Regions from separate parts of the Annamia dubia NIES-4383 genome, predicted to be linked through region 2. Evidence: predicted binding sites of a transcription regulator. Region 2 holds the regulator's gene; the other holds the start of a gene.
The links. Region 2 encodes NtcA, which controls nitrogen genes in cyanobacteria. Its sites were predicted from a motif close to TTTGTANCNNNNGNTACAAA; they were not measured.
Positions count from the first base shown of each region.

Region 1: a site for NtcA is predicted at 3,188-3,207, ahead of Anndu_RS00455 (molybdopterin oxidoreductase family protein). Genes of this name have one in related genera too.

Region 1 covers NZ_AP025630.1:97,570-102,787, reverse strand. The annotation lists gene modB (molybdate ABC transporter permease subunit) at 1-877, shown strand, start outside; gene Anndu_RS00455 (molybdopterin oxidoreductase family protein) at 920-3,052, opposite strand; gene Anndu_RS00450 (nitrate reductase associated protein) at 3,294-3,746, shown strand; gene Anndu_RS00445 (molybdopterin molybdotransferase MoeA) at 3,781-4,962, shown strand; gene moaA (GTP 3',8-cyclase MoaA) at 5,032-5,218, shown strand, end outside.
Region 2 covers NZ_AP025630.1:506,809-512,026, reverse strand. The annotation lists rRNA gene Anndu_RS02485 (16S ribosomal RNA) at 1-1,248, opposite strand, end outside; gene fabI (enoyl-ACP reductase FabI) at 1,715-2,491, opposite strand; gene ntcA (global nitrogen regulator NtcA) at 2,763-3,440, shown strand; gene Anndu_RS02470 (PAS domain S-box protein) at 3,451-5,218, opposite strand, start outside.

The DNA of each region.
Region 1 (5,218 bases), 410 kb from region 2:
TTTACCCCTAAAAGAGCAAAAACAACGGGTTGACCTCAAAATTGCCCAAATGCAGTTACAAGAGCTAGAAAACCGTTATCCTGCCCAACTTTCGGGGGGACAACAACAACGGGTAGCCCTAGCCAGAGCTTTAGTGATTGAGCCTGAAATATTACTCTTAGATGAGCCTTTCTCCTCCCTTGATACTCAATTACGCAGTCAAATGGAAAAAACTCTCCTCGAAATTCTTACATTTTATCAGGGAATTGTGTTAATGGTATCCCATAATTTAGACGAAATTTATCGTATTTGTCAAAATATTCTAGTTATTGCTGAGGGTAAAGTCTTAACCTACGGTAATAAAGAGAAAATTTTTCAACAACCGGAGATTTATGAAGTAGCTCGTTTAACCGGATGTAAAAATTTTTCCTCTATTCATATTCTCTCTGATAATGAGGTAAAAGCTTTAGATTGGGATTGTAAAATGTTTATCAACACAATTAACTCTAAAAATACTACCCATATTGGTATTCATGCTCATCAATTATTATTTGAAGAATTAGAGGCATTAAAATTTAAACTAAAAACAAGCGATAATTATAGTTTATTTTTAGAGGAATTAGAAAATTCTAATGAAAGTAAAAACTTATCCTCTCAAAACCTACAAATTTTAGAAAAAAAATACCCTAATACTTTTCCCTGTTGGCTTGTGCAAAGTAGTGAAACTCCTCACCAGATAACACTTTATCTTAAACTCCATCATCCTCCCTCTCATTATTATGATTATCACTTTCAAGTAGAATTATTTAAAGAAAATTGGCAATTATTAAAGAAATTTCCTTTTCCTTGGCATTTACGATTAGACCCCCAAAAGCTCTTTTTAGTAGAACAAATTTAACTGTTTTTTTCTATATAAAATGTAATTTAAAAACAGTTAAATTTATGGAGATTTTACCTTTAAAAGTTTCACGGCACAGGCCTTTAACTCTGGCTGTTTTGAGTCTGGACAGGCGATCGCATGGGTAAGGGCGTTAGCTTCTGCCTGATCTGCCCATAAATAACCCCAGTGCATCGGTACAAAAATCGTTCCGGGGGCGATCGCTTTGGTAATCTGGACTTTAAAACGGGCTTTACCCCTACGGGATCGCACTTCCACCATTTCACCCTCTCCTAAATCCAATTTTAAGGCATCCTTGGGATGAATCTCTAATAAAGGCTCTGGGTGCATTTTCTGGATTTTTTCAATTCTACCCGTGCGAGTCATGGTGTGCCAATGACCATATAACCTCCCTGTGGTTAAAACAAAGGGATATTGAGGATCAGGCACTTCCGCTAAACCCTTGGCGTGATAGGTGGCAAAATTGGCTCGGCGATCGCTCGTATTAAACTCAAAATCAGTATATAATCTTTTTCCATACTTATCTTTTACTGGATCACTCCCTTTTGGGAAAGGCCATTGAATCGCACCATGTTCCGCTAAAATCTCATGACTTAAGCCCGATAGATCACAAGGGCGATCCTCTGTTAGCTGGACAAATTCCTCATAAACCTCACTAGCACTCTGAAAATTAAAATATTTTTCATAACCCAGTCTTTTACCCACCTCTGCAAAAATTTCCCAGTCGGCTTTAGCTTGATGAGGAGGCTCTTTAATTTTAGGGCAATAGGTCACAACACGCTCAGAATTAGTCATTGTTCCTGCTTTTTCGCTCCATTGTGCCGCAGGGAGTAATAAATGGGCAAAATCAGCGGTTTCGGTGGGAAAATAAGCGTCTTGATAGATGGTGAAAGGAGATTTTAAGAGGGCTTTTTTGGTACGTTCCAGATCAGGCATACTAACAGCCGGATTAGTGGCCGCAATCCACAATAAGCCCACTTCCCCCCTTTCTAAGCCTGTGATCATACTCCATACATCTTTGCCGACAAAAGGCGAAATCGCCCCAGAAGGTAAACCCCAGAAGCTTTCTACTTCTTGGCGGTGTTGCTCGTTTATGACACTACGATAACCGGGTAAAAGTTGTGCCAAACCTCCGGCTTCTCTACCTCCCATCGCATTAGGTTGACCAGTTAAAGAAAATGCTCCCGCTCCGGCTTTCCCAATGTTGGCCGTCATTAAATGAAGATTAATTAAAGTCCTAACTTTAGCAGTACCTTCAGAGGATTGATTTAAACCCATAGACCATAAAGAGAGGACATTTTTTGATTCTCCCCAATAACGGGCTACTTTTTCTAATTCTTCAACGGTAATTCCACATTGTTCGGCTACTTTTTCAGGGGTATAATGGCTCACAATTTCAGCATATTCAGAAAAATTATTTGTATATTTATCAATGAATTGTTGATTAATTAATTGCCATTTAATTAATAAATAAGCTATCCCATTAAATAAATTAATATCTGTTCCGGGTTTAATAGCCAAATGTAGATCAGCGACTTGGGCGGTGGGGGTAGATCTGGGATCTACCACAATCAGTTTAACCTCTGGATTTTTCTTGTGATAAGCCCTAAAACGATTAAAGACGATCGGGTGACAATCGGCGGTATTAGTACCCACTAAAAACGCACAATCAGTTAACTCTAAATCCTCATAACAACAAGGAGGCCCATCCGAGCCAAAACTTTGCAAATATCCGGCAACGGCGGAAGACATACATAAACGGGAGTTAGCATCAAAATTATTTGTACCTAAACAGCCTTTGAGCAACTTTTGGGCAATATAATAATCTTCGGTTTGAAATTGCCCTGAGCCATACATACAGAGCGCATCAGCCCCCATTGTCTTTTTAACTAACTCAATGCGCTTTACAATCAGATTAAAAGCATAATCCCAACTAATAGGCTCAAAAGGCTGACTTAAACTTTGGCGCATCATGGGATATTCTAAACGAGATTGGTTGATCGCCTCGTTAACTGTTGCCCCCTTAACGCAAACTTTGCCCTGACTGGAAGGATGAGAGCGATCGCCCATCACTTTACCAAGGGCATTGACTCCCCCATTTGGGGGGGGATCACCAACTTCTAAGCCACAGCCAACACCACAATAAGGGCAAACAGTTTTCGTCATTTCAGTTATCAATATTTCAGTTATTAATTATCATTTATTAGTTAATTTTACTGCTTAATGGCGTTTTTAAAAACTAATTAATTTTATTTAGGGTATTTTAAATTTTTAACCTTTTATTTAGACTAAATCTTTAAAATCTAAAAAATTGTAGCAAAATATACAAAATTTCGGGATTAAAAAAATGTTTATTGAAAAATAGTTAACAATTTTGTTATTATCAGAAAATTAGTAATTTTAAGCAATAAAAAACATGAGTCATTATTTTCAATTTGAAGCGGATTTCGTTGAATCTTTACGTTGTATTCCCATGGAAGTTAGATTAAAATTAGATACTTGTGGCATTAAATTAAAACTTAATCATTGGCATCAATTTAATCTTGAAGAAAGGGAAAAATTAGTTAATTTACCTTGTAATACTCAGACTGAAATAAATGATTATCATGATTTTTTACAGAATTTAATTATTAATAAAACAGGCTCTCCTGCTAAAGAATTAATAATAGAAAATTCTCCACTTTGGTTAAATAAAAATCAGATTCCTGAGCAAGTGCAAAATAAAGCAAAAGAATTTAATTTGATGATTAATCTTAATCAATGGCAAAATTTAACCGATCTTCAGCGTTTTGCTTTGATTAAATTAAGTCTTTCAGGACATGAAAATAACAATTTTTTCCCTGCCTTAAAAGAATTTAATTTGATTTAATTAAGTTAAAATATTTTAATTATTAAAAATAGAAATGATTACTGTTACTGAAGCCGCCGAAATTATTAAAAATAATTTACCTAATTTTGGTGAAACAATTATTAATTTAGATCAATTAAAAGCTGGAATTTTAACTGAAGCGATCGCCGCCGATCGAGCCTATCCCCCTGCTCACCGTGTGATGATGGATGGTATCCTCATTTCATGGTTAACCTATCAACAAGGCTGTCGAAAATTTAAGATATTAGGCACAGTGGCGGCCGGAGAGCCTCCCCTTCCCCTTACTGATCCCCAAGGTTGTTATGAAATTATGACAGGAGCAGTTTTAACTGATACTGAGGATTTAGGCGATTTAGTTATACCCTATGAAGCCGTAGAAATTAAAGAGGGTTATGCTCACATAATAGAGGAGCAAGAGCGTTCTCAATTTGAGAATATTCATTTAAAAGGCTCAGATTGCCCCCAAAATCAATTAATTATCGAGCCTAATTTAAGACTTAATGGAGCGCGTTGGGGTATCGTGGCATCAATGGGAAAAACAGAGGTAAAATGTCTTAAAAAACCCCGAATTAATATTATTTCTACGGGGGATGAATTAGTCGAAGTTAAGCAAATTCCCCAATCATATCAAGTCAGACGCTCTAATATTTATGCTTTAAAAGCATCCTTAAAACAACATAATTTTGAGGAGATATTTTTAACCCATCTTAATGATGATCAAGAAGCCATTATTAATCATTATCAAAAAGCAACTTTAAACTATGATATTTTAATATATTCTGGGGGAGTTTCTAAGGGCAAATTTGATTATTTACCTTCTATATGGGAAAAATTAGGTGTTACTAAATATATTCATGGAGTGGCACAAAGACCCGGAAAACCGTTATGGTTTGGGGTAGATCATCATCATCAAACTGTTATTTTTGGCTTACCCGGTAATCCGATTTCTAGTTTAGTTTGTTTACATCGTTATTTAATAAAAACTCCTCCAATTTATGCCCAGTTAACAGAAGATTTTACCTTTAAAAAAGACTTAACTTATTTTCTTCCTGTTAAATTAAATTATACCCCTTTAGGAATAATCAAAGCCGAGCCAATAGCTGTTAAAAATTCAGGGGAATTTATTGCTTTAGCTAATAGTGATGGTTTTCTGGAATTACCCCAATTTCAATCTTATTTTAAAGCGGGACAATCTTTTCCTTTTTATGCTTGGTAATTAATAATTAATAATTGATAGTTGATAATTAATAATGACCAATAAATAATAACTAATAACCAATAACCGATGTTAATAGATAAATATAATCGTCAAATTCGCAAATTAAGGGTTTCTTTAACAGATCAATGTAATTTACGTTGTCATTATTGTATGCCCTTAGATGCTCAATTTATGGAGAAAAAAAATTATTTACAAGTAGATGAATATTATGAGATCATTAAAGAATTAATTGATTTTGGTTTAGAAGAAATAA
Region 2 (5,218 bases):
TGAACTGAGGTAGGGTTTGCTGAGATTCGCTCACTTTCTCAAGTTGGCTACCCTTTGTCCCTACCATTGTAGTACGTGTGTCGCCCAAGACGTAAGGGGCATGCTGACTTGACGTCATCCCCACCTTCCTCCGAGTTCTCCCCGGCGGTCTCCTTAGAGTTCCCAACTTAATGATGGCAACTAAGGACGAGGGTTGCGCTCGTTGCGGGACTTAACCCAACATCTCACGACACGAGCTGACGACAGCCATGCACCACCTGTCACGATGCTCCCTAAGGCACTTTCTCCTTTCAGAGAAATTCATCGGATGTCAAGTCTTGGTAAGGTTCTTCGCGTTGCTTCGAATTAAACCACATGCTCCACCGCTTGTGCAGGCCCCCGTCAATTCCTTTGAGTTTTAATCTTGCGACCGTACTCCCCAGGCGGATAACTTAACGCGTTAGCTTCGGCACAGTCTGATTTGATACAGCCTACGCCTAGTTTCCATCGTTTACCGCTAGGACTACAGGGGTATCTAATCCCTTTCGCTCCCCTAGCTTTCGTCCCTCAGTGTCAGTTTCGGCCCAGTAGAGCGCTTTCGCCACTGGTGTTCTTCCCAATCTCTACGCATTTCACCGCTACACTGGGAATTCCCTCTACCCCTACCGCACTCTAGTTTTACAGTTTCCACTGCCTTTATGAGGTTAAGCCTCATCCTTTGACAGCAGACTTGTCTAACCACCTACGGACTCTTTACGCCCAATGATTCCGGATAACGCTTGCATCCTCCGTATTACCGCGGCTGCTGGCACGGAGTTAGCCGATGCTTCTTCCTTAAGTACCGTCAGAATCTTCCCTGGTAAAAGAGCTTTACAACCCTAAGGCCTTCATCACTCACGCGGCATTGCTGGATCAGGCTTTCGCCCATTGTCCAATATTCCCCACTGCTGCCTCCCGTAGGAGTCTGGGCCGTGTCTCAGTCCCAGTGTGGCTGATCATCCTCTCAGACCAGCTAAGGATCGTCGGCTTGGTAGGCCTTTACCCCACCAACTACCTAATCCTACGCGGGCTCATCCTTTGCCGATAAATCTTTGGTCTTTCGACATCATCCGGTATTAGCAGTCATTTCTAACTGTTATTCCGAAGCAAAGGGCAGATTCCCACGTGTTACGCACCCGTGCGCCACTAGACCCGAAGGTCTCGTTCGACTTGCATGTGTTAGGCATGCCGCCAGCGTTCGTTCTGAGCCAGGATCAAACTCTCCATTTTAACTAAATTAATTTCTTAAGTTTAGTTTTTGGTTTGAGTTGTTAAGCTCTTTTTTTAATTTGACTTTAGTCAAGTTTTTTGTTAAATTAGTTTGACTAAGGGCTAGTAATAAGTTTTCAATATATTGATTTGTCTAGGTTCGGTGCGCTCGGCTTCGTTTGTCTCTCTCAACCGCGCATTTATCAATATAGCCTACCTCTTTGGTTTTGTCAACACTTTTGACAAATTTCTTTTTTCTGTCTCTGTGTAAGCCTTTCAAGCTTTTTCTTCCTCTTTTTTCCTTTTTTTTGAGAATATTTTTTTTATTTGTTAGGTAAGCTTGTGGTTAAAAAGCTTGATTTATAAGCAATATAGGGTTTTAAAATTTTTTAGAAAATTTTTTTGGTTGTGCGATGAAACAAAAAAAAGCTGAAATCTGATACAAGTCAATTTCAGCTTGGGGCAAGTTAATTTATCTGATTGGGTTTTACATTCCCATTATTTCGTAGCCACTATCTACATAAATTATTTGTCCGGTGATGCCACTGGCTAGATCGCTACTTAAAAAGGTGGCGGTGTTACCTACTTCTAGTTGGGTAACTGTTCTGCGAAGGGGTGCGGTTGCTTCTACATGGTGGATCATATCTAAGATACCTCCAACGGCTGATGAGGCTAGGGTGCGGATCGGGCCTGCTGAGATGGCGTTAACTCTAATGTTTTTAGGGCCTAGTTCTGAGGCAAGGTAACGTACGCTCATTTCTAGGGCGGCTTTGGCTACACCCATAACATTATAGTTGGGGATCACTTTGACTCCCCCTAAATAGGATAGGGTGACGATGCTCCCGCCTTCTGTCATAAGGGGAACGGCGGCTTTGCTGAGGCTGGTAAGGGAGTAACTACTGATGTCTAGGGCGGTTTTAAATCCTTCTCGGCTGGTGTTAATAAATTCTCCGGTTAAGTCGTCTTTGTTGGCAAAGGCTAGACAGTGGATCAGGATGTCAATTTTATCCCAAATTTTGCCAATTTCGGTAAAGGTTTCGGCTATTTGTTGATCGTTTTGAACGTCACAGGGTAAGAAGACTGTAGGCTTAAGGGGTTCTACTAATTCTCCTACTTTTTTGGCAAAGCGTCCTTTTTCGTCTGGTAAATAGGTGACTCCAATATTAGCCCCAGCTTGATGGAGTTGTTGGGCTATGCCCCAAGCGATGGAGCGGTTGTTGGCAATGCCTGTGACAAGGGCATTTTTTCCGGTTAAATCTAACATAGTTTTTATATAATGAAAAAAAATAATGTTTTTTGTTAGGATGGTGAGTAGAATTTTATCATTGTTTTGTCAATAGCAATCGAATTTAGGGATTGAAAGGTTTTTTGGGGATTGGGAGCAGTGGATAGTAGCTTAAGTTTGTTATTTTTTGATCAGTATTTTTAAGCAAAAATGGCGCATATCTTGTTATTTTGTAAATGCTAGTTTAAGATAGCTAAAAAATAATTTTTTGATTTTTTATTTAATTTTTCCAGTTTTTGAGTGAATCCCCATGAGTCTTTCAGTAATTTCAGAAACAACTTTAGAAACGGTTTTTCGTCAAATCAGTAGTGGTGGTTATCCTCCGGTGGTGGAATTTTATGAGCGTGGTAAAACGATTTTTTTTCCGGGGGATCCGGCGGAAAAGGTTTATTTTTTGATGAAGGGGGCGGTTAAGTTATCGAGAGTGTATGAGGCGGGGGAGGAGATTACTGTGGCTTTATTGCGGGAAAATAGTGTGTTTGGGGTGTTGTCTTTGGTGACGGGGCAAAGATCCGATCGCTTTTATCATGCGGTGGCTTTTACTCCAGTGGAGTTGTTATCGGCGCCGATCGATCATGTGGAAAAGGCTTTAAATGAACATCCTGAGTTATCTATGTTGATGTTAAAGGGGTTGTCTTCTCGGATTTTACAGACGGAAATGATGATTGAAACATTAGCCCATCGGGATATGGGATCACGTTTGGTGAGTTTTTTATTAATTTTATGTCGTGATTTCGGCATTCCCACCAATGAGGGGATCCGCATTGATTTAAAGTTGTCTCATCAGGCGATCGCTGAGGCCATTGGCTCTACCCGTGTCACGGTGACAAGGTTATTAGGGGATCTAAGGCAGGATAATATGATTTCTATTTATAAGAAGAAAATAACAGTTCATAATCCGGTGGCTTTAAGTCAACAGTTTACTTAATAAACCCTAATTAATAGTTAATAATCTTTAATAAAGCTTCTTTTAAAGCCTCTATTTTAAGAGGTTTACTGAGATAGTCATTCATTCCGGCCTCTAAACAAATTTGGTGATCGCTTTCCATCGCATTGGCCGTCATGGCAATAATATAAGGTTGAGTTGAATCGTCAAAATGTTCACGAATCCAACGAGTAGCTTCTAAGCCGTCCATTTCAGGCATTTGCATATCCATTAAGATTAAATCGTAGGATTGTTTTTGTAAAGCGTTAATTACTTCTAATCCATTACCTACTATTTGCCCTGAATAGCCGAGTTTATTGAGTGTTAATAAAATAACTTTCTGATTTACTTTGTTATCTTCTGCTACTAATATTTTTAAATTATAATTGTTTTCCTCAGAAATAGTCGCAACAAAAGAAGAATTTAAAGAGTTTTGAGTTTGATTGACGTTGAATATTTGTAAGAAAATTTCATAAAGGTTAGATTGTTTAATTGGTTGAGTTAAAATATATTTTAAATTTAGTTGAGATTTTATTGAATCTGAAAGATGGGTAAAAGCATTTAAAATAATAATAGGAAAATGGCAAGTTTTAGGACTATTTTTGATGGTTTTGATTGTCTCTAAATTGTCTAAACTAAAATCTTGACAATCAAAAATAATTACGTCAAAATCTTGTTTTTGAGCGAGAATTACTAAGGCTTGATTAACTGTATTTGTTTCAGTATAAATCATACCTAATTTTGCAATTTGTTGAGTAATTAAATTACGAATGAGGGAATTTTCCCCGATAAATAAAATTTGTTTATTCTTAAAAATTTCAGAATTAAAAGTTACTTCTTGTTCACAATAATTCATTTTACTCATGAGTGTAAAGGAAAAAGTTGAGCCTTTTCCTAGTTCACTTTCTACCCACATTTGTCCACCCATTAATTCTGCTAAACGCTTACTAATAGACAAGCCTAAGCCTGTCCCTTCGTATTTTCGATTGCGGCCAGAGTCAACTTGAGAAAATGATTTAAACAGTTTATTTTGCCCTTCTTCAGATATACCTATTCCTGTATCTTTAACGGTAAATTTAATTTCACATTCACAGGTATTAGGATTACAACTAGGGCTAGAAATAGCTAAAATAATTTCACCTTTTTCGGTAAATTTTAGGGAATTACCAATTAAATTAACTAAAATTTGGCGAACTCTAGTAACATCTCCAATGAGTATTTTAGGAATGGAAAAATCCCAATAATAACCTAAGCCTAATTTTTTCTGGGCGGCCTGATGGGCAAATAAGTCTAAAACACCTTCAATACAATCTTGTAAATTAAAAGGATTTTTCTCTAATTCTAGTTTTCCTGATTCAATTTTTGATAGGTCTAATATATCATTAATAATAGTTAATAATGCGTCTCCACTATTACGAATTGTCTCCACAAAATCCTGTTGTTGTTCACTTAAAGAGGTGTCTAATAATAAATTTGTCATGCCGATCACCCCATTCATGGGGGTGCGAATTTCATGGCTCATCATGGCTAAAAACTCACTTTTAGCTCGGTTGGCATTGTCGGCTTCTTGTCGGGCTTGTTGTAAAGCCTCATTTTTGAGGGCTAATTCCTCTAAACGGATTTTTTCTTGTTTTAAGAGTTTTGACTGGGCGATCGCAATGCCTAACTGGGCGGCCACTTCTTCTAATAATTCTATTTCATCTTCTGTCCAATGACGGTAGCGATCACACTGATCCAAGCTGATCGCACCGTTGATCTGACCTTGGTAAAAAGTCCCGATC